DNA from 3 places in the Brevibacillus sp. FSL K6-6036 genome. Region 1 is predicted to be linked to each of the others. Evidence: predicted binding sites of a transcription regulator. Region 1 holds the regulator's gene; each other region holds the start of a gene.

Region 1 (7,915 bases):
CTCGTTGGCACATTTCATAATTTCGATTGTGGAACGGTAGCTCTGCGCGAGTGTGTAGTAAACCCCCCGCGGCTGCTGAAAAACTCCCTCCAACAGTTCTTCCCACGATTGCAATCCCCTGTATGCATGGATGCCCTGCGCGATATCTCCCACTACCGTCAAAGAATGTCTCTTTGTCACAAGCCCGATCACCGCAATTTCCAACGCACTGAGATCCTGTGCTTCATCAACGACACTGTGGTCAAAGTGATCGGCCTGCTCCAATCCTTCGATCAGATGCCGCAGATAGATCAGCGGCGCAACGTCTTCTGGCTCGATCCGCTCCGCTTCGAATATCTCTGCAGACGACCGGCAAATATCCTCGATATCCTCGCCATTGACTTCCCCTTTTGTCAGCTCTTTCAATAAAGCTGAGTCGGTCAACATTTCGCGGTACGACGAGAAGACATCCAGTTCAGGAAAAATGGAAAAGTATTTGTCCAGAAGCTGATCAATCATTTTCTCATATTTAGCCAACGCTTGCTTATCCAGATCAATTCGCTTCTCTCGCAGATGGGCGAACAACTGTTTATTGATGTCCTGCTTAACGTGCTTTCGAACGGCTTCCATTCGCCGACGATATGGCAGATGGGCATATTGTTCGGCAAAAAGCTGACGGATGGTCTCACCCGGAATCGTAAAAACATGTTTGGTTCTGTTGTAGACAAAGCTTAATTTTTTGTAGGCTACCCTGTTTTCCGCTACAAACAACAAATATTGCTGGAGTACATCCCGGAAAGCGAGCGAGCCCTTGAACCGAAGACGATGCAGCACCGTCCGACGCTCGGCATCGCTCTGTCCTTGTTCAAAGAACAACTGAAGGGGCTTGTGCGGGTCCAGAATCCGCCAGCCTTTTGGAAGGATGGACTTGACCAGCTTGGAAGCCCAATCCAGGAATGTCGCCTGCTGAACGTCATCCACTCCCAATTCGGGAAGAACCTCTGAAATGTACGTAAGGAACAACCGGTTTGGTGCAAAAACCATAAACCTCTTTGACATCATCGAGTCCTGATAATTGTAGATCAAATAGGAGAGCCGGTGCAGCGCAATCGTCGTCTTGCCGCTTCCGGCCACCCCTTGAACGACAACCGGGCGATCCTTGTCTGCTCGAATAATGTCATTCTGCTCCGACTGGATCGTCGCTACGATATCCTTCAATCTGCTGTCGTTCGTCTGATTCAGGTTGGCTGCCAGGAACTCATCGATGTACCCTTCCTGCAAAAATTCATCCGGATGGCCAACTTCGCGATGAATCGTCTCTTTGAGCGCTCCATCGTATATCCCTGTAATCTTCCCGTCCTCAATGGCAAAATTTCGCTTCAGGCGCACTTCGCCTCGCACAATCTCCCTGCCGCTGCGGAAGTACGCATCCTTGCTCTCGCCGCTGTAATATAAACTGGCAATGGGAGCACGCCAGTCAACGACAATTGAATCGAATGTGTCGCTCCGAACGATGCCCCTCTTTCCTATGTATACGCTGTCCAACTCGTATGTCTCGTCTTTCAGGAAGTCAACTCGTCCAAAATACGGCTTTTCCAGTCCTTGGTCCTCAAGGTAGCGAAGCTCTTTTCCTTTTTTGTAGTTGACGACCTGTTTCACATAATCGTCCGTAATCTCTTTAACCTCTTTCCGAAGAGTGTCCACTTCCTTTTGGATAATAGAGCGTGTTTCATCGAGTCTCTTCTGTTCATGCTCGTAGTCCGGGTGCTGTACAGTCATTTATATCCTCCTTTCCAAATTGTCAGGTTCAGCATCGCTAGGAGAAGTCCGGTTTTATTTCCACATGGTTTCCGGGCACGGGCTCTTCTTTGTTTCCTCGTAGCCTTCCAATGCCCTCTTCTTTGATTTGATGTTGCTTCCGGATTGGCTCTCTTTTGTTCTCGTTGACGCCTGCCCGTCTTATCCCGCTATATCTTGCCTGTTTACCACACTTGTCTGCCGATCCAGATCCCTGAACCGCAAGCAAGAAGGCCGGCCAAAACACTGGCGCCTGCATAGAACAGCCCTCTGCCGATCTGCCCATCTCCGATGAAGCTTACCACCTCGAGCGAAAAGGTAGAGAACGTAGTAAATCCCCCCATCAGCCCGGTTGTGAACAGAAGGTACATCTCCAAAGACATCAATCCTTTTTCCTTTCCCCACGCATAGAGCAGTCCGATGAGAAAAGAACCGGAGACATTGGCCAGCCATGTCCCCGCCGGCAATCCGGGTTGGTTCATTGCGAGACCGAGACCATAGCGTAGCAATGAACCGACGGCTCCTCCTACGGCAACAGCCAGCCATGCCATCATGGCAATCCCCCCTTCTCTCCTTTTTTGTATGGAACAAAAAGACATCCAGGCAAAAAGCATGGATGTCTTCTTTTTATGTCAAATGGTGCGTTTTAGTGTTTGGGGTTGTTATCCTCGAGGTCTTCCACGTAGCGGATCGATTCGAGATTGGAGCGAAGCGACATTTTCACAGCATCAATGTATTTTTGCCGCAGTTTTTTCTGTTCCTGTTTTTCCTCTTCAGTCAACCCGGCTTCACGAGATTTTTTGGCCAACTCGTTGATCCGTTTGATTTCCGCGTCTGATACCAAAGCCGTTTCCCCTCGCTTTCAATGAATGCCGCTCTATTATATCACATCTCGGCAACGAAGCAAGGGAAAGCTGCAGCTTGTCAATTCCCGACAGGAATTTGAATCGATTGGCCTGGATAAATAATGGCACTTTCCAGCTTGTTCAATTTTTGAATCGCATATACCATATCGCGAACATCCATTTTCGGGTCACTCTTGTAGGTGACCGCCAGCTCCCACAAGCTGTCTCCCGGTTGGACGACGATTTCCTTTACTGGTTGGATCATTTGAGCTTGTTGTACCGTATGATCCCCAGAAGCGAACACTAGTTCTGTCAAAGTGTAAAAAAAGAGAGTGAAAGCGGCAAAAAACAGAATGGCCTGTCCACGCGTAATGCCAAAACGAGCAGTTTTTCTTTCTTCTTTGGCGAAGCGATTAGATACGGTCATTGTACTCATTATTTCATCCCCCTGCAAACGTACGTTCTATCTTCTTGTTCTCATCATAATGCGAACACTTGTTCATGTCAAGAAAAAAAACGAACTTATGTTTGTCGAACGCAGGATCCCATGGTATAATATAGAAAACATGTTCGAGAAGATAGAGGTGTGGTCTATGTCCAAGCTATCCAATAGACAGCAAGCCATCATCGATTTCATCCGCAAAGAAGTAAGGGACAAGGGTTATCCCCCATCTGTCCGTGAAATCGGGGAGGCTGTCGGTCTGGCATCCAGTTCAACTGTTCACGGCCATCTGGCCAGGTTGGAAAAAAAGGGGCTCATCCGCCGCGATCCTACCAAGCCCCGCGCGATTGAGCTGCTGAAGGAAGAGGAGCGCTTTCAAGACGACTTTGACGTATCTGTTGTACGCGTACCGGTGATCGGAAAGGTGACTGCGGGTCAGCCGATCACTGCTGTCGAGCAGGTGGAGGATTACTTCCCACTCCCTGACAGCATCGTGACATCGGACAAGGTGTACATGCTGCGCGTGTCCGGAGACAGTATGATCGAGGCTGGCATCCTGGATGGAGACTACGTGATCGTTCGCCAGCAGAATGTGGCCAATAACGGTGATATCGTCGTCGCCATGACTGAAGAGGACGAGGCAACCGTGAAGCGTTTCTTCAAGGAAAAGAACCATTTCCGGCTGCAGCCTGAAAACGCGACATTGGAGCCGATTATTCTGGATTCTGTAACGATTCTGGGGAAAGTGATTGGCGTGTACCGCTTGATTCACTAGAATAAGAGATTTCGTTGCTTGGATGAGCCATGCCTTATGGCGGACTCTTTGAAAAACGCAATCGACTACGACAAGCTTTCCTTTTCCACCCTGACAGCAAAAAAGGCGTTCGCGATTGCCTCGCGGACGCCTCTTCTTTTCATTTCCTTCGATTCTTTGATCGGTCCTTCTCCTACGAATCCCACTTACAGTGCGACAAAGAACCAGATGATCATCACTACCTGAAGAACAACTTTTACGACCACACTGCCCAAAAAACCGATGAGCGAACCCACTCCCGCTTTAACAGCCCGTTCAAACGGCTGCTTTTGGATCAGCATTTCCACCAGAACGACCAGCACGAACGGCATGATCAGCATGCCAAATGGGGGGAACAAAATCACCCCGAGCAAAATCCCCAGTGCAGCTGCCCACGATGACGCTTTGGAGCCCCCGTACTTCTTGACAAAGTACATGTTGGTGAGTAAATCCGCACCGTAGAGAAGAACACTTAAGACCGCCATTCCCCACCAGAAGGAGGCCGGAAGTCCGGCACCCGGATCAGCAATAAAAAAGTGATACAGCAAGAATCCGCCCCACAATAAAATCGTATCAGGAATGACCGGCAAAAAGATTCCGGCAATACTGAGGATAAACAAGGCCGCTATCACGATCCACAACAAGATCTCCATCCATTGACACTCCCTTCTGTATAGGGTATACGATAAAGTGCGGTTTTCGTTTCCATCGACTCGCTACATTTTGACAGAAACCTGTATATACTCGGTTCTTCTGCGAGTCGTAAAGCCAAACGTCGAATCGGAACATAGATGGTCTCGTCCCTCATTGTTCCCCTGCAGAGTTGCAAATAAAAGAAAGATAATCTGAAAGGACAGAAAATGGCTATGCATTCTCAAACGAAGCGAGATTGGTTTGACCCTTCCTACCTGAAAAAAGGAACCCCTCGGCAGCGGGAAGCCTGGGCAGTCCTCGACAGCTTGGGAATCTTTGATGGGCTCAAAGAGTATCAACCGGTTCTGTGCGGAACGATCCCCCTCGATATTGATGTTGAGGACAGCGATCTTGATTTGATCTGTACGACAGCCGACCTGGATCGGTTTGGCCATGTGTTGAAAGAAAAATACGGGCATTTGGACCGTTTCACACAAGACCGCCGAGAAATCCGCAACATCCCTACGGCGACTGCTTCCTTTTGGTATCGCGGTTTTCAATTGGAGTGTTTTGCTCAACCGATTCCTGTCACAGAGCAAAACGCCTACCGGCATATGATGATCGAAGCACGGCTGCTCCAGCTGTCTGGGCAAGAAGCAGCAAAAGAGATTCGGGCTTTGAAAGAACGGGGGCTGAAAACGGAGCCTGCTTTCGCTCTGTATTACGGGATTGTCGGAGATGATCCTTATCAGGCTTTACTTGAATTGGAAAGATATTCGAATGAACAGCTTAAGCAAGTGATGGCAAATAAACCGACCTAAACGCCGGCCGTAAACCGGAAATACGAATAATGGTAAACTCAGACAACTTGTGTGTCCTTATGCGGGCATAAAATTAAGATGACTTCTGGATACTTCGGAAGTCATCTTTTTTGGATTGCTAGATTTGTCGTTTTACCTTTTATTGGTTAGATTTCAGTTGAAGACGGCAAATCATGATTATTTTTTTTTAAGAGACTGATATAAAATGTACACGAATCCAACATAAATGGGAAGCCAAACGGGTTCAAAGAATCCTGGAACTCGATAATCAGTAATTACAATTTTGTTTGGCCCAAAATCCAATTGTTGAATTAGATCTGAGATCATAAAAATAAAAACCCAAATCATCATCATTGTCGACAACACAATGGAAATCGCAATTTTTTTAATAATATCACCTCGTTATTATCAATAATCATTTCTTAAACGGACTTCAGAAAAGAAATGATCATTTTTGTAAAAACCCGAGTTAGTGTGCATACGCTGGATTAAGTCCGCATTTCATTAAACCCAACCCTCAAATAATATGTTAATAATTTTTTATTTAACCATTAATATACACATCTGTAAACATATTTTAGGTATTTTGTTCTAAATTTTGCATTGTAAAGGGGGTTAATCTTTATTAGCAGCATCCCATCCAACTTTAGTCAAATAAATTCATAAAAAAAGCCTTAAAGTTAATAGGAAAGCAAGTTTCCCATCTACTTTAAGGCGTATCTAACTTATAAAGCTGAAACCTAGTTAAAATTAAACTAAACAAGTTTTGTTTCTTTTTAGGGTCCAAAGAAATACAAGTACTCTTTCCCCTAAATATTAATACGTATTCATATACTGCTCGCGCTCCCACTCCGTTACACGGGTGCGGAACATATCCCACTCGATTTCCTTCGCGTCAACGAAGTGCATCAGTGCGTGTTCGCCAAGCGCTTCGCAGATCACCGGATCGGCCTTCAGGCATTCGATCGCGTCCTTGAGGGTAGCCGGCAAGCTGGCGATGCCCGCTGCTTCACGCTCAGCCTCGTTCATGATGTAGATATTGCGATCGACAGCCGGCGGCAGCTCAAGCTTGTTCTTGATTCCGTCAAGACCTGCTTTCAGCATCACGGCGAGAGCCAGATATGGGTTGGCGGCAGGGTCCGGGTTGCGAACCTCAATCCGGGTGCTCATACCGCGAGATGCCGGAATCCGTACAAGCGGAGAGCGGTTTTTCGCCGACCATGCTACATAGCAAGGAGCTTCATAGCCCGGTACGAGGCGCTTGTAGGAGTTCACCAGCGGATTGGTGATGGCGGCAAAACCGCGGGCGTGCTTCAGAATACCGGCTAAGTATTGCTTCGCCGTTTTGCTCAGGCCGAGGGTATCCTTGTCGTCAAAAAATGCGTTTTTCTCCCCGATGAAGAGAGACTGGTGGGTGTGCATGCCGGAGCCGGCGACACCATACATCGGCTTGGGCATGAACGTTGCGTGCAATCCGTGCTTGCGTGCGATCGTTTTCACCACCAGTTTAAACGTGAGAATCTGGTCCGCAGCTTGGATGGCATCTGCGTATTTGAAGTCGACTTCGTGTTGGCCAGGCGCAGTTTCGTGATGGGATGCTTCCACCTCAAATCCCATTCTCTCCAGCGTGAGAACGATGTCACGGCGGCAGTTTTCACCCAGATCAAGCGGAGCGAAATCAAAGTATCCGCCCTGGTCGTTCAAATCCAAGGTCGGCTCGCCTTTGTCATCCATCTTGAACAGGAAGAACTCCGGCTCCGGTCCGACGTTGAAGTTCGTGTAGCCCATCTCTTCGGCTTCTTTCAGCGCCCGTTTCAGGATGTAGCGAGGGTCCCCTTCAAACGGAGTTCCATCTGGATTGTAAATGTCACAGATCAGGCGAGCGACATTTCCATGCTCATTCCCCCACGGGAAAATGACCCATGTATCGAGATCCGGCACCAGATACATGTCGGATTCCTCGATGCGGACAAAGCCTTCGATCGAAGAACCGTCGAACATCATCTTGTTGTCCAGAGCTTTGGGCAATTGGGAGATCGGAATCTCGACGTTTTTAATGATCCCCATCAGATCAGTGAACTGCAGGCGAATGTAGTTTACATTCTCTTCTTTGGCCAAACGAAAGATGTCTTCTTTGGTGTACTTGCTCACGTTTCTCTCCTCCTATAGTCGTATGCATGTATCAGTGGAAGAAGCGGGAAAGCTCTCCACGTATCAACGCATGCTCGCTTGGGCGATTTGCGTTGCTGAAAAATATTTGTTGTTTGAGGAGCTGATGAAGCTCTTGCTCGGTAAGTTCCTTCCGCTTGGCCTCCGAACTGACGGTAATTTCCGTCTGCTCCGGAACAGGGTCTTGCAGCTGAAGCACCTGTTTGATTCCGGCAATGTTCAGTCCTTTTTCAATCAAGGCCTTCACTTCCAGCAAGCGGTCGACATCATTAAAAGAAAAAAGCCGCTGCTTTCCTTCTGTACGTGCAGGCTGTATCAGTCCGTTCTGCTCATAGTAACGGATCTGCCGCGCAGTCAGATCAGTCAGCTTCATGACGATACCAATGGGAAACAGCGCCATGTTTCGACGAAGGTCATCACTCATGACTTGTCCCTC
Region 2 (7,915 bases), 1.2 Mb from region 1:
TACGATTCCTACCGGGGAAGAGGCTCCAACGATCAAACTGGCGGAAAAGGACAAGGTGGTGCCTGACGATTTTTACTCTACCACCAATCATGCCACCGAAGTGTTTCTGAACGGCAAATGGGTCCGGGCCAAGCATCAGCGGATGGATGCCTGTCTTGTGGTCAAGGGCGAAGAGGTTCACTGCGTCAAGCTGCGCGATATTAAAAAGGACGATCATGTCATTTGCGGCAGCAACGGAGTTCGTCTCGTCCTGCAACCGACAGAGGAACGCTCCTCCGAATTTTCTTTCATGAACAATGAAGTAAGCTCGGAGCGCCGTGTCGAAGTCATCGTCAAGCAGTTGGCAGAAGAAATGCGGGACATTCGCAAACGCAACGGTCGCATTGTGTTCGTCGCCGGTCCCGTCGTCATTCACACTGGCGGGCAGGAAGCTTTTCAGAACATGATTCGCAAAGGCTATGTAAATGCACTGCTCTCGGGGAATGCACTCGCCGTGCACGATATTGAAAGAGCGCTGTTCGGGACGTCCCTCGGCGTCAACCTGGACACCGGATCAGTGGTCCGCGGCGGGCACAAAAACCACATGCGGGCGATCAATGCGATCAATCGTTCCGGCTCCATCGCGGAAGCGGTAGCGGATCAAACCTTGAAAAGCGGAATCATGTACGAGTGTGTCAAACACCAGGTGCCCTTCGTGCTGGCCGGTTCCATCCGCGATGACGGTCCGCTTCCGGACACCTTGATGGACCTGATCGAAGCGCAGGCCCGATACGCGGATCAGGTCGCCGACGCGGAAATGGTCGTCATGCTGTCTACGATGCTGCATGCGATCGGAACAGGCAATATGATGCCGAGCTGGATCAAAACCGTCTGTGTGGATATCAACCCTGCCGTTGTCACCAAGCTGATGGACCGCGGTTCCGCCCAAACCGTCGGCGTCGTAACCGATGTCGGCTTGTTCCTGACGATGCTGGACAAGGAATTAAACTGAAGTAAAAAAATGTAATACATGTAAAAGCCTCCAGAAAGGACCTTTTCCTGTCTGGAGGCTTTTTGTATCTTTCCTATATTTGCGTCTCGCTGCTGGCCGTTTCCCTCAAGGAATGCAGGCAGTGGCGGTCTGATCCCTGCAGAAGCGGCTGCAACAGCTTGCTCTCCCGATCTGTGCAGGTAAACAAAAAAATCTGATATTCCTCAGCCAGCCGCATGACCGTATGGAGGGCTCGCTCCAGCCTTTCCGGATCGTAATGGACAAAATGGTCGTCCAAAAACAGGGGCAGCGGCTCCGTCTGTTGGCTGACATGCCTGTGAAGCGCCAGTCGCTGGGCAAAGTAAAGCTGGTCCTGCGTTCCCGAAGAGCAGCAATCATGCTCGACAATTCGCTGGTGCGGCTTGTCCCAGACCTTTATGCCAAATTTCTCCTGGGGGTCCAGCCTGACATCCTCATATTTGCCTCCGGTCATTTGGGCCATGATGTCGGAGGCAATCCGATTGACCGCGGGTGACAGCTCTTTGTTCCATTCGTGTAAAGTCTGCTGCAGCGTATCCCTGGCGAGAGTGAGCGCTTCCCGGTTCAATTGCAGTTGGCGCAGCCCCTCGACCGCCTCCTCGTAATCCCCGCGTACTTTTGCCAGTGAGACTTCATCCTGCTGGCCCAGCTCTCCCGATGCCCTGGCGATGCGCTCCCGAATTGCGAGGAGCTCCCGATCCAGCTCTTTGGCCTCGCGCTCAAGGGTTGTCCGTTCCTGCTCGCGTACTGCCTTTTCTTGTTCCAGCAGTGCCCGCAAAGCTTCTCCCCACTCTTTTATCAGGCGGGCTCTCTCCTCCTGGCGTTTCCACTCTTGCGCTGCCAGACTCGCTTGTCTGTCTTGCACGCGGTTTTTCCGCTCCTCCCTCATGATCAGGAAGGCATCCCAGTCAGCGGCATTCCACTTTTGCAAAAGCTGCTGCAGCTCCTGGTCGCAGCGGGCAGCCTTGTCCTGCCAGGCTTGCCATTCGTGCTCGTTGCCGGCGGAACGATTTTCTCTCTGCCTTGTCTGTCCCCGATTCGCGGCTGCAGCCGCAAGGGCACATGCAGCTGAGATTCCTGCAGCGATCCAGCCGACCGGAGCGTTGCCCGCAAGCAGAAATAATGCGGCGACGACCAGGCTCGCCAGACAGCTTGTCCACCACAGACGGACTTTTCCGGTCCGCTTCTCTTTCCCCCGGCCCACACGGCTCGGAGCGGTCCTAAGCGCCGCTTCAGCCAACCGGTCGGCTTGCTCCTTGTACTCGTCTCGCTCCTTCCGCAATTCCAATGCCTGCCGGTAAGCCGCTTCCAGCTTTTCCAAAGCATCGCTTTCAGGTACGTCCGCATTTCCTTTGTCTTGTTCAGCTTCACCCCAATCCCCCTGGGCAGCCAAAACTGACTGAACCTGGCGATGCAGCGCACGCTCTTCTTCTGTGCGGGCTGTCGCTTCCCACTGCGGCCAGCCTTCCTCATCAGGCTCCCTGTAGCTGTCCTGCCATCTCCTTTGCCAAGCCTGCTCCTCCTTTTGCAGGACGAGAAGCCGCTGCCGCATCCGCTCCCGGGTCCGCTCCATTTCCTGCTTTGCCTTCTCCCAGTGGGCGATCTGCTGCGTCAATGTTTGAACGGCTGCCCAGCCGGCTTCCGCTTCGGCCAGCTCCTGTTCTCTTTGCGCGACCAGCGCTCCTGCCTTGCCAAGCAGCGTATTTTCCGCCCGTTCCTTTTTTCCGATCAGCGTCAATTCCTTGTCCAGGGCTGCCAGCATTCTGTTTACCGCCGGATCAGCTTCGCTCGTGCCAAACAGCGAAGGCAGGAGGTATTCCGAAGCTTCCAGCGGACTTCTCCTGATCCAGGTCAGGTCAGTAAACAAGCTGCGTGTCAAGCCGAGATGGAGCTCAAGAAAGTTTCGTTCTTTGCGCCGGTCTTCCTGATACAGGTTCGTTACCTCTGTCCAGTCGGGGTCGAGAAAAACCTGAGCCTGTTCCCTTTCCTTTTCCAGACGGCGGTGAAGCCGATAGCGCCTGCCGTCTACCTCGTAGAGAACGCTAAGCTCGTAGCTGCCCGAATGCCACGGGAAGTATTTGTCGTACTCGGGCAAATACCGGGCGGAACGAACATAATCCCGCTTCAGCCCGTACAGCGAAGCAAATATCGCCTGAAGCAGCGTAGATTTTCCCGCTTCGTTGGGAGCGGCAAATACATTCAGTCCCGGGGCGAAGCGAAAATCGGCTCCGCGCCATTTGCCAAAGCCTTTGATCGATAGCTCGTGAATCTTCATCCGATCATTCCTCCGATCCGCTCCAGCGCTATTTTCATGGCCATGCGAGCCACTGCCTGGCGCTGTTCATCGGAAGACGCGGCCGCAGCCGCTTCCTCTTCGGCGAGACGCTGCAGCCAGCGTCCCCAGATGCCGCCCTCGGCGATCAGCTTGCCCGCATCCAGGTCCGGTCTCGTCCGGTCTGCGATGCGGATGGCAAAAAAGCGGGAAAAGCGCTTTTCGAGCACATCTGTAGCTGGCGTAAAATGTACGGGCCTGTTCCCTGTCAAGGTGATGTCCAAAATTTGCCCGTCCTGCACATCGGCCAGCCCGCTTTCCAGTATGTCGGCGACTTGATCGACCGTTTCCGCCCCTTGTATATCGATCTCCCGTCTCACGATCATTCGCGTTTGGACCGGGAGCTCCTCAAGCAATAGCTCGCCCGCTTCATTCAGTTCGCCGTACAGGACGTGACGGGGCCCGCTTTCTTTGACAGACAAGCCTTCGGGAGAACCCGGGTATGCGGCAAACGTCCGTCTATGTACCGGATGAGCGAAGCGCGCAGGCTTGTGGATATGTCCGAGCGCAATGTAATCCATTCCCGTTTCTGCGAGCTGCTCTATGGTTACCGGTGCGTACGGATGATGCTCCTCGCCTCCCCCGTTGACCACACTGGCGTGCAAAACCATCAGATGGTGCCGGTAGCCAGGCAGCTTTCCGGGGAATTCCGCCAACGGCGACTCGTACACATGCGGCTGGGGAAAGCCCCATCCGTAGACGACGCAAGACTTTTCGGGAAATTCGAAAGCCCCCCACTCCGGCGTAAACCAGTACACGTTTCCCGGCCACTCCAACGACTGGTAAAAGGAATCGGCCCGCCACGGGTCGTGATTCCCCGGAGCGATACAGACCGGTGTAGGAGCCACGCTGGCAAACAGATCACGCAAAAAAATCGCCGTGGTTCTTCTCCCGCCATGCAGCTCCATGAGGTCACCGGCGATCAGCCAAACATCTGCCCGCTTTTCCAACACGAGATCCCGAACCGTCCGCATCGTCCGCCGAAAGTCGTCCTGCCTCAGCTCATAAGAAACGGACATGGCACGGATCGGCGCGTCCAGGTGGACGTCAGCTATATGAATAAACGACAACATGAAAACTCACTCCTTGGCATGACAGACTGCTGGAGGAAATGGTACACTTTGGTCAGCAGATTCCCCTGTCTCATACACGAACATATTTTCCCTTTTATGATACAGGAAAAGAGTACCGGATAAAAGGAGCGATTGCTGTGCGTATTGCCTATTTGGACTGTTTTTCGGGAATTAGCGGCGACATGCTGCTCGCTGCACTGGTCGATGCGGGTGCGAACCGCGAAACGATTGAACGTGAACTGCGCAAGCTGCCGCTGGGGAATTTCCGCATGGAGTGGAAGACGGTGGTGAAAAAAGGGGTCAGCTCGCTAAAGCTGGATGTGATCGATGAAGAGCTGGAGAAGCTCAAAGCGCTGAAAACATTGCCGGTGCTAAACATCGGACATCATCACGATCACAGCCATGATCACGGACATCACCACCACGAGCACGATCACAGCCATGATCACGGACATCATCATCACCGCAGGTACAAAGAAATTTCTGCGATGATCGACGAGGCTGACTTCTCACCGCGTGTGACCACCCGAGCGCAAGCGATCTTCGAGAAAATCGCCATTGCCGAAGCCAAAATTCACAATGTGCCGGTAGATACGGTTCATTTTCATGAAGTAGGGGCGCTGGATTCAATCGTCGACGTCGTCGGCATCGCCCTGGCTTTGGAAGACCTGGACATTGATCAGTTGTACAGCGGCCCTGTTCCGACCGGAAACGGCTACGTCCGCTGTGACCATGGCCTGTACCCGGTCCCTGCACCCGCGACGATGGAAATGCTGAAAGGAATTCCGCTTCGCCAAACAGACATACAAAAAGAGCTGACTACTCCGACCGGAGCAGGGGTTGCGGCCGCCTTGGTCAAGCAGTTCGGGCCGCTTCCGGCGATGACCGTGGACGCCATCGGCTACGGGGCAGGGACCCGCGATCTTCCCGATCAGCCTAACGTACTGCGGGTGCTGGTCGGCACTATGTGATCTCATTTAAGTCCGAGACATCCGGAAGCAAAAAAGCCTTGTCCGCAAAATCAGGACAAGGCTTTTTCATGTCTGCTGCCACTGCTCTGCATGAGGCAGGCCCACGGATGCACAAGCTTCCGATCAAGCCTCGCGGAGCAGGCGCAGGAATTCACGCATGAATCCCGGAAGGTCAGGCCATGCGTGGGCTGACACGAGGTTATTGTGAACGTGCAGAGGTTCCGTGCGATAAATGGCTCCGCACGCTTCTACATCTGGGCGGCATGCCTGGTAGGCAGTCATCTCGCGGTCGCGAACGTGCTCGCCTACGAGCGCCAGCACCTGCGAACCGTGACAAATGGCGGCCACAGGCTTGTTTGCCTCAAAAAAGTGAGTCAGGATCGGTTTCAAATGCTCGTTCAGCCGGATATATTCAGGGGCACGGCCCCCCGGAATGATCAGGCCGTCGTATTCCTCCGGATTTACATCCGCAAAAGCCACATGCGAGGCCAGTTGATAAGCAGGCTTTTCCGTATAGGTTTCACTGTGGGCTTCGAAATCGTGGCAGACCGTGTGCAGCGTCTTTTTGGCAGGCGAAGCGATGACGGCCTCCAGCCCCTCCTCCAGGCAGCGATAATAGGGGTAAAAGATCTCCAAAGCTTCCACCGCGTCACCGGTTACAATCAGCACCTTTTTGCTCATAGTACAGCCTCCCCGCTGGATTTTTGAGGAAAAAACCTCTCTCTACCCATTTCTTCACGGACCGTTGAACTCCTGCTGGCAGCATCACGCGTCAGCGTACTTTCATCGCAAGGGCAAGCGAAAGCGCCTCTTGATGCACCTGCTTCACCGGGATGCCGGCTTCTTTCGCCAATTGAGCACAAACGGCATACTCCGGTGAACACTGTACCTGTTTTCCGCGGTGCAGCCCGATTTTTACGGGAACCTCGCCCCATTGTGTTTTCACGGTTGCGAACTGTCTTGCCAGCCGATGGCAGGCCACGGGGAAATACCTGATACCGAAGGTGGTTGTCTCCTGAAACAAGACAGATTTAAGCTCTTCCAGTCTGCTCTGGTAGCACAAGACCTGCACCAATACGCCCGGCCTGCTTTTTTTCATCGTAACCGGAAGAAAGTGGACATCGTTGGCTCCCGCCTCAAGCAAACGCTCCATGGCGTGGGCCATCCATTCCGGACTGCTGTCGTCCAGATTGGCCTGCAGGAGGAACATCCCTTCGTCAATATGTTCAACGCCGTGATCGCGGTATTCATGGACCACGGGAATGCCCGTCCGTGATTCTCCACAGCCGGCAGGGTCGTTCATATCGGCAAAGAAGACAGCCACTCCATCTCCGGCCTCCACGCGCTTTATCTTGCCGCTGATCGTCCCGATCGGTTTTGCCCCGGTCTCCTGCAGCCACAGCAGCACAAGCGGAGAAAACTGTTCTGGCGGAATGTGCGGGTCCTCATGTACGTTCCATCCATCCAGCAAGGGCAGAGCGGCTACCGGCAATCTGGCCGGAATCACCAAAGGCTGAACGAGGATTTGCACATTTTTTCTGCACGCTTCCGGCTCTATCATGGTCCATAGCTGTCGCAACGCCTCCGTTTCCTTTTGCCATACGTCGGGTGGGCATGTGGTGCGAAAGTTCTCGGCACGCTGCAAAAAAGCCTCGAAATGCGTCTTATGCGGCTGGACCGCCTGATTTTGATTTGCAGCTCCCGGACGGACCTTCTGGTTTGCAACTCCCAGCCGGGCCTCCTGATTTTCTGCTTCCGCCCGAACCCGTCCTGCAAGTCCGCTGCACGCTGCACCTTCCACCTGCTCCAGAGAATCAATCCCGGCCTTCTCCCACAACCGCAGCAGCGGACCACGCAATTTGTGGAAAAACAGCGGCTGATCGCCTCTTATCATCATCGTCTGCATCCAGTTTCCTCCGTTCTGTCTTCTGATACGATCATACACCAAAACCCGGGGTTGGCCCATTCTGGCTCCCGGGACTGGCAAAAACTATCTCGGATAATCACAGTGTGCTGGCAGAACCTACAAAGGAGAATACTGCTGGAGGGAGACGGGCATGACTACGTTTCGCCTGATGATGCAAATCAGTTTGTGCGTACTCTTAACCTTGTGTTCATGGCCTCCTGTTTCACAGGCAGCTTTGTCCGTCCCGGCGGCTACTTCAGGAGATCCCATCTATCAGGAACGACTGGCGCTGTTTCAGCGCTTTGAATCCGTATACGGCATTCCCTGGTCATATCTGGCGGCGGTGGATCAGTACGAGCGTTCCATCAACAAACGCTCAAGGCAAAAAGACAACCGGCAGCAAGCTCCCCAGCGCTTGACAGCCATTGAGATTCCTCCTGCCTTGTGGGGCGGACCATTGAACCCGGACGACCGGGATGCCACTCCCGCTTCCATCCAATTTTTCGGCGGACTGGGTGTGGATGGAGATGGGGACGGCAGAGCAGACAGGGAAAATGATGTCGACGTGCTGACTACGATGACCCTGTTTCTGTCTCGATACGGCTTTACCCGCGAGGATTGGAA
Region 3 (7,915 bases), 1.7 Mb from region 1:
TGATTGAGGCCTTTCTGGTCCGTTGGAACAGGGGGCGGGATGCGTCGCCGTTATTCGTGGAGGGACAGCGTGGACGGATTGTCGGGGCTTATCTGCTGCACTCGTTTTGGGTGACGCCGCTTGCGCTGTTCGTGCCTGTAGAGGCGGGAAGCTTTAGCGGATCGCTGTATCCGGGCTGGCCGTTTTTTGCCCCCGGCGCTGCATCCTTTGCGTTGCTGCTGCTCCCTTCGGTCACCGGTTTTTCTGCTTTGACGCAGACGGAGACGCCAGCTCAGCGGGCGGGGCAAATATCCAGGCAATTGGCGCTGTATGCGGTTGTGCTGCTCGGATTGACTGCGCTGGCAGCATTGTGGATGCCGCTGATCCTTCTGGCTGCAGTGTTTGCACTCATCGGCCACGAAGGTCTATTCTGGCTGAGCCAGTGGCAGGAGCGGCAAAAGGCTCCATATTTTATCCAATCCACGCGGGGAATCAAGGTAATGGCAGTTCTTCCGGGGACTCCCGCAGAGGAGATCGGGATCAGGCCGGGAGAAATTATCGTCAAGGTAAATGGCGTATCCGTGCGAAACAAAGAGGATTTGTACCCTGCCTTGCAAGTCAATCCCGCCTTCTGCAAGATGGAAGTGCTCACCCTGGATGGCGAGGTCAAATTCGTCCAGTGCGCCGTATACGCCGGCAACCACCATCAGTTGGGGATTATCGTGGTGCCGGATGCAAATACGAGAGTGTTTGTCGATATGCAGCAAGCAAGCGTTGTTCAACTAGTGAAGCAGAAGCTGGAAAAGATCAATCTCGGAGCGTAAAGGCAGCTTCCAAGGGAAGGCTTATTATCCAACAAAAAAAGCGCGGGAAAAGGCTCTGCGCTTTTTCTATTGGGAGAAAGCAAAAGTGAGCAGACTTCCCGGTTTTTTTATACACTCGCTTTGTAACAAGACAGCCCCTTCACGCGTCTTTTTAGAATAGTGGATAAAGGGGGATACAATCTGCATGAACCGATATAGAAAACATGCGCTGCGCTTATGCGCCGGAACTGTCATAACAGCCAGTCTGCTTTCATTCCCGTTCGCCTCTCCAGGCCAAGCGTCAGCAGCAAAAGCGGCGGCAGCGGTCACTCCTGTACCGGTAGCGATATCCAAGGGGATTCAAAATGTAACCCGGCTGATTCCTGAGCTGCGAAACGGCTCAGTCGTTTACGATGGTCCGGTTGATGGTCCCGGTGTCAGCGGCGATCGAGTCTCGTTTATCATGGCAGGAAATAAAGATGGGGAGCCGCAAGATCAGGCGATATTTGACAGTCAATCAGGAAATCTGCTGGTGCTGGAGCTGAAGCCGTCGGGTGCTTCAACCCACCAAACAGGGCTGCTGACCGAGGAGGTCGTCAGGTCGAGGGCTGCCGCCTTTCTGTATGGCCTTCATCCTTTTGGAAAATCATACGAAGCACGAGACGTCACCCGTCAGGACGGAACTCGCCAAGGCGGAATTCGCCAAGACGAAATGGATCAAGACGGTACGTTTACGGTTCGGTTTGTCCGCAAGCATAACCAAGTAGCGCTGAATGATGCGTACGACTGTTTGGTCACGGTCGATGCGACAGGGCGGATCATTGGCTTTCGCACGCTCAACGGTGCCCTTTATGAACCGATCGATCACAAGGAAATGCCGTCGCCGCAGCGCGTGCTGTCAATGACCACGGCTCACCAGCGCTTTGCAGAAAGCAAGCCGCTGGAGCTGATGTACATGCTGCCGGACCAAGCTGCGCCAGTGTCAGAAGCAGAAGCTCGCCAACCTCAGGCTAGGCTGGTTTATGCCATCAAGGGAGGAATCGTGGAAGGCCCGCATACCGGCAGTGCCATCGATGCCTTTACGGGAAAACGAATGCAGGCCCCTCAGAAAAAGCCGCAAATGGTCTCCTTAGCAGGAAAAGGCAGCTACGCCGCTTTGAAGACTGAGGCGGAGGTAAAAGCATTCGCCAAGGAAATCGCCCGCGCAGACGTAGATAAATGGCCGTTGTCGGTTATTTCAAAGAACATGGAAAACGGAGAACAGCACCGTATCTATATCTGGGGGATGTTTGCCAAAGATGTCGCTGATCAGGAGAAGCCGTACCACCTGGGGAATTTTCCGGACGATGCAAAGGGAGAGAACAGATATCATCTGCTCGTAGAGGTTGAGGCCAAGACGGGCAAGCTGATCAGCATGAAACAAAACGATGGGACGTCTCCCCGGAAAAAAACAGACAAGAGCAGAGATCTCAAATCAGCTCTCTCCTTGATCGAAAAGCTGCTGCCAGCAGGAACTCGGCAGTTCCGGGTTGTTGATGCGGGGAACGAAGAACGGAGCATTTGGCTGGCAGATCCGGTGGTTGGGGGACTGCCTGTGGCAAAAAGCGGGCAAACCGCAGAAGAAGGAGCATACGTCGTTGAGGTCAATCCTTTGGACGGCTCCATCCGCGAGCTGAGAACAGAACCTTACGATCAGGTGAAATTTCCCGAGCGGACCCAAGCCATCTCCGAACAGGCAGCTTTAAATGCCCTGCTGCAAGCATATCCGCTGGAGCTTGTGTATGTGAAGCAGCAGTCAAAGCGGGAGGACAAACCGGAGTGGAAGCTGGTGTATGATCTGTCGTTCCGACAATCGCGTGCCCACTGCTTCTGTGGACCGGACCTCCGGGTGGATACGACCGTATACGTTGACGCTTTGACCGGAAAAGTAATCGTGGATGAATAAAAGCAGGGTGCACAAAAGGAAAAGCCGTTCGGAAATGGAATCCGAACGGCTTTTGGCTTGTTGCTTGCAACGGTTCGCTGATGCGTTTGCTAGCATCCACAGTTTGCTTGCATCCACACAATAATCTGTTTACGCATATGCCTGCGCTTCGTACCCGATGATTTGGTTCAGCTTTACCTTCTTGTCGTCGTCGAGAACGAATTCGATCAGGCCATTTTTCATGCTGACCGCTTTGATCACACCTGTGAGCTCGCTGGTCGATGCCGTTCCGTCTGGTTGGGTGGACGAGTCCGTATAGGTGATTGTATAGCCGATCATCTGGGCATATTGGAGGGTATTGTCCATTCGCGCATTGTCCGGCTTGACCGACATGCCCTTGATGTTTTCCAGCTTGATCGAGGTTCCGTTGTCCAGCTGGAATTGCACGGCATTGTCCTTCATCGTGAATCCGACAATGACTCCGTTTTTGACTTCATCGACGGAAGTGACGTCGTCCGTGGTGTCAGGGTTTCCATCCTTGTCCACCTGCTTCGACTCCGTATAGGACACTTCTTTTCCGATCATCTCGGCGTACTTCAGGCTGTTGTCCAGACTGTTTCCGGACAAGCCTTTCGATTCCAGACCCTCGATCCATTCGCGGGGGACTGGCGTTTGTTCGCCCTGGATGCGGAAGTAGATTTTTCCTTGATCGAGGTATACGGCGTCGATGACTCCCGATTTTTTCTCATGGGTCACTTCGCCCGTCATTTCGTCCTTTTTCTGCATGTCGTAGCTGGCTGTTCTGCCGACCAGCGCTTCGTATTCCCGCAGGGTCAGCATGCTGTTGTTGGACTGCTCCATCAGGCTGGCCATCTTGGTCAGCTTCTCAACCATGGTCATCATGCTCGTTTGCTGCAGGAATTGCGAATTGTCCATCGGAGAGAGCGGGTCCTGCTGTTTCAACTGCTCCAGCATCAGCTTCATAAAGGCATTCTGGTCCAGCTCGGTGGAAAACTCCTTTTTGCCTTTATAGCTCAAATGGGGCTGTATGTGAGTGCTGTTATTGACGGTGTTTGTATCTGACATGGCTGTCCTCCCTGTCTCTGACGGGTACTTCAGTACGTTCACATTCTTCTTTACAATGTATCGGTAAAATCTGCTTGAGAGTAAAGACAAACATTTGTTCGAATTTGCGGCTTATTTTTTGAATGATTGTGTTATAATGGAAATGAGATGTGACAAGGAGATGAACGAGGGAATGGACCGTTTTGAATTGGTATCGGAGTTTCAGCCGTCCGGAGACCAGCCGACAGCCATTGCCGGACTGGTGGAGGGTGTGCTCGCCGGAAAGCGGCACCAGACATTGCTGGGCGCGACCGGTACGGGAAAGACCTTTACGATTGCTCAGGTAATTGCCCAGGTAAACAAGCCGACGCTGGTAATGGCCCACAACAAGACGTTGGCTGCCCAGCTTTGTGCCGAGTTCAAGGAGTTTTTCCCGAACAACGCGGTGGAATACTTCGTCAGCTACTACGATTACTATCAACCGGAAGCGTACATTCCCCAATCGGATACGTATATCGAAAAAGATTCCAGCATCAACGACGAGATCGACAAGTTGCGCCACTCCGCGACCAGCGCGTTGTTTGAGCGGCGTGACGTGATTATCGTGGCGTCGGTGTCGTGCATTTACGGCTTGGGTTCGCCCGAGGAATACAGAGAGCTGCTGCTGTCGCTTCGGGTCGGGATGGAAAAAAGCCGCGACGAAATCCTTCATCGCCTGGTGGACATCCAGTACGACCGCAACGATATCAACTTCGTTCGCGGGACGTTCCGCGTACGGGGAGACGTCGTGGAAATCTTCCCGGCTTCGCAAAGCGAGCAGGCGATCCGCGTCGAGTTTTTCGGCGATGAAATCGAACGGATCACAGAGATTGATGTCCTGACCGGGGAAATCCTCGGGCAGCGCGATCATGTAGCGATTTTCCCAGCTTCCCACTACGTAACGCGCGAAGAAAAAATGAAGCGCGCCGTCCAAAGCATCGAGATGGAGCTGGAGGCGAGGCTCGCGGAGTTTCGCGCGGCAGGCAAGCTGCTGGAAGCGCAGCGTCTGGAGCAGCGCACCCGCTACGACATCGAGATGATGATGGAGATGGGCTTCTGCTCCGGGATTGAAAACTACTCCCGCCATCTGACCGGCTTGCCGGAAGGACACGCGCCGTATACACTGATCGATTATTTTCCCGACGACTTTCTCGTCGTTATGGACGAGTCGCATATGACCCTGCCCCAGGTACGTGCCATGTACAACGGTGACCGGGCACGCAAGGATGTTCTCGTAGAGCACGGCTTCCGTCTGCCGTCAGCGAGAGACAACAGACCGCTGAAATTCGAGGAATTCGAAGCGAAGCTGAAGCAGGCGATCTACATTTCCGCGACCCCGGGTCCCTACGAGCTTGAGCACTGTCCGGAAGTCGTCCAACAGGTTATTCGCCCGACGGGTCTGGTGGACCCGACTGTGACCGTCCGCCCGATCAAGGGGCAAATCGACGATCTGATCGGCGAGATTCAGGCCACCATCGCCAAGGACGAACGGGTTTTGGTGACGACCTTGACGAAAAAGATGGCGGAAGATCTGACCGATTACCTGAAGGATATCGGCATCAAGGTTCGCTATTTGCACTCCGACATCAAGACGATCGAGCGGATGCAAATTTTGCGTTCCTTGCGTCTGGGGGAATTTGACGTGCTGATCGGGATCAACCTGCTGCGGGAGGGGCTCGACTTGCCGGAAGTTTCGCTCGTCGCCATCCTCGACGCGGACAAAGAGGGCTTCCTGCGCAACGAGCGCTCCCTGATCCAGACGATCGGACGCGCTGCCCGGAACGCCGAGGGACGCGTCATCATGTACGCCGACCGAATAACCGATTCGATGAAGGCGGCGATCAGCGAGACGGAACGGCGCCGCAAAATCCAGACAGAATACAACGAAAAGAACGGAATTACCCCGCAAACGGTCAAGAAGGCTGTCCGCGAAGTCATCGAAGCGACCAAGGTAGCGGAAGAGAAGGCAGATTACCTGCCGCATGCCGACTTTAAAAAGATGCCGAAGAAGGATCGCATCCAGGTGATTGAGCGAATGGAAGAAGAAATGAAGGAAGCGGCGCGCAACCTCATGTTTGAGCGAGCAGCCGAATTGCGTGATTTGATTCTTGAGCTGAAGTCAGAGCTCTAAGGAGAGGGAATTGCATGCCATTGGAACATATTGTGGTGAAAGGTGCCCGTGCCCACAACCTGAAAAACGTCGATGTCGTCATTCCTCGCGACAAGTTTGTCGTGCTGACGGGGTTGTCGGGATCAGGGAAGTCATCGCTTGCATTTGATACGATTTACGCCGAAGGACAGCGGCGGTATGTGGAGTCGCTGTCCGCCTATGCCCGTCAATTTCTCGGGCAGATGGACAAGCCGGACGTCGACTCCATCGAAGGCTTGTCCCCTGCCATTTCGATCGACCAGAAGACGACGAGCCGCAACCCGCGATCTACAGTAGGGACTGTTACCGAGATTTACGATTACCTGCGCCTTTTGTACGCGCGCATCGGGAGAGCGATCTGTCCCGAACACGGCATCGAGATTCAGTCCCAGACGGTTGAGCAGATGGTCGACCGCGTGATGGAGTACCCTGAGCGTACCCGGCTGCAAATCTTGGCCCCGATGGTTCAGGGACGCAAAGGAGAGCACGTCAAGCTCCTGGAGGACATCCGCAAGCAGGGCTTTGTCCGCGTGCGGGTAGATGGCGAGATTCGCGATTTGTCCGAGGAGATCAAGCTGGAGAAAAACAAAAAGCACAGCATTGAGGTCGTCGTGGACCGGATTGTCGTCAAGCCGGACGTTCAGGCGCGGCTGGCCGATTCGCTGGAGACCGCGCTTCGTCTGGCCGATGGAAAGGTGATCGTCGATGTCATGGAGCAGGAAGAGCTGTTGTTCAGTGAAAAGCACTCCTGCCCGATCTGCGGATTTTCCATCGGCGAGCTGGAGCCGCGCATGTTTTCGTTCAACAGCCCATTCGGCGCCTGCCCGGAGTGCGATGGTCTGGGCGTCAAACTGGAAGTGGACCCGGACATGGTTGTACCCGACGTCACCAAGTCGCTTGCCGACGGTGCCATCGGAGCCTGGGAGCCGAAGTCCTCGACGTACTATCAGCAGCTTCTGGAGTCCGCTTGCCGTCATTTTGACATTCGGATGGACATTCCGTACGAGGAGCTTCCAGAGGAGCACAAGCAAATCCTGATGTACGGCAGCCAGGGAGAAAAAATCCAGTTCCGCTACGAAAACGAGTTTGGCCAGGTCAGAGAGGCGACCGTTCCTTTCGAGGGAGTCGTGATCAATTTGCAGCGCCGCCATCTGGAGACCAGCTCCGACTATATTCGCGAACAAATCGAAGGCTTCATGAGCCAGAAGCATTGTCCTGTCTGCAAAGGACATCGCCTTCGTCAGGAAAGTCTGGCCGTCCGGGTGGGCGGTCGCAGCATTTCCGAACTGACCGATTTGTCCATCACCGACGCGTACGAGTTTATCGACACACTGGATCTGACTGAGAAGGAAATGAAGATCGCCAACCTGATCGTCAAGGAAATCAAGGCGCGCCTCAACTTCCTGATCGACGTCGGACTGGACTACCTGACGCTGAGCCGTGCGGCGGGAACCCTTTCCGGAGGGGAGGCGCAGCGCATCCGGCTTGCTACCCAGATCGGTTCCAGTCTGATGGGCGTTCTCTATATCCTGGACGAGCCGAGCATCGGTCTCCATCAGCGCGACAACGCCCGCCTGATCAAGACGCTGGAGCATATGACCAAGCTGGGCAATACGCTGATCGTCGTAGAGCACGACGAGGATACGATGATGGCTTGCGACTACATCATCGACATTGGACCAGGTGCCGGTATTCACGGCGGCAAAGTCATCGCTGCAGGTACACCGCAGGAAGTGATGGAGAACCCCGATTCTTTGACGGGCGCTTACTTGAGCGGACGCAAGTTCATTCCGGTTCCGATGGAGCGCCGCAAGCCAAACGGCAAATGGCTAACCATCGAGGGAGCAAAGGAAAACAACCTGAAAAACGTCACCGTGAAAATTCCGCTCGGCCTGTTTGTCGCTGTCACAGGCGTTTCCGGTTCTGGAAAGAGCACGTTGATCAACGAGATTTTGC

The links. The regulator LexA, encoded in region 1, represses DNA repair genes until DNA is damaged. The targets are predictions, from matches to a motif close to CGAACATATGTTCG.
Region 2: NST37_RS20230 (DNA repair exonuclease) is a predicted target of LexA. The motif match lies at 4,492-4,505, and genes of this name have one in related genera.
Region 3: uvrB (excinuclease ABC subunit UvrB) is a predicted target of LexA. The motif match lies at 3,880-3,893, and genes of this name have one in related genera.

Annotation. Positions count from the first base shown of each region.
Region 1 is NZ_CP150173.1:2,860,316-2,868,230, forward strand. It holds gene NST37_RS14370 (UvrD-helicase domain-containing protein) at 1-1,758, opposite strand, end outside; gene crcB (fluoride efflux transporter CrcB) at 1,962-2,330, opposite strand; gene NST37_RS14380 (DUF896 domain-containing protein) at 2,423-2,620, opposite strand; gene NST37_RS14385 (LysM peptidoglycan-binding domain-containing protein) at 2,701-3,057, opposite strand; gene lexA (transcriptional repressor LexA) at 3,215-3,838, shown strand; gene NST37_RS14395 (DUF456 family protein) at 4,024-4,509, opposite strand; gene NST37_RS14400 (DUF4269 domain-containing protein) at 4,717-5,310, shown strand; gene glnA (type I glutamate--ammonia ligase) at 6,127-7,461, opposite strand; gene NST37_RS14410 (MerR family transcriptional regulator) at 7,493-7,903, opposite strand.
Region 2 is NZ_CP150173.1:4,068,361-4,076,275, forward strand. It holds gene NST37_RS20220 (TIGR00300 family protein) at 1-991, shown strand, start outside; gene NST37_RS20225 (AAA family ATPase) at 1,065-3,284, opposite strand; gene NST37_RS20230 (DNA repair exonuclease) at 3,281-4,414, opposite strand; gene NST37_RS20235 (LarC family nickel insertion protein) at 4,552-5,385, shown strand; gene NST37_RS20240 (DJ-1/PfpI family protein) at 5,509-6,066, opposite strand; gene larC (nickel insertion protein) at 6,158-7,291, opposite strand; gene NST37_RS20250 (M23 family metallopeptidase) at 7,443-7,915, shown strand, end outside.
Region 3 is NZ_CP150173.1:4,560,804-4,568,718, reverse strand. It holds gene NST37_RS22470 (PDZ domain-containing protein) at 1-803, shown strand, start outside; gene NST37_RS22465 (hypothetical protein) at 988-2,727, shown strand; gene NST37_RS22460 (flagellar hook capping FlgD N-terminal domain-containing protein) at 2,857-3,792, opposite strand; gene uvrB (excinuclease ABC subunit UvrB) at 3,965-5,941, shown strand; gene uvrA (excinuclease ABC subunit UvrA) at 5,956-7,915, shown strand, end outside.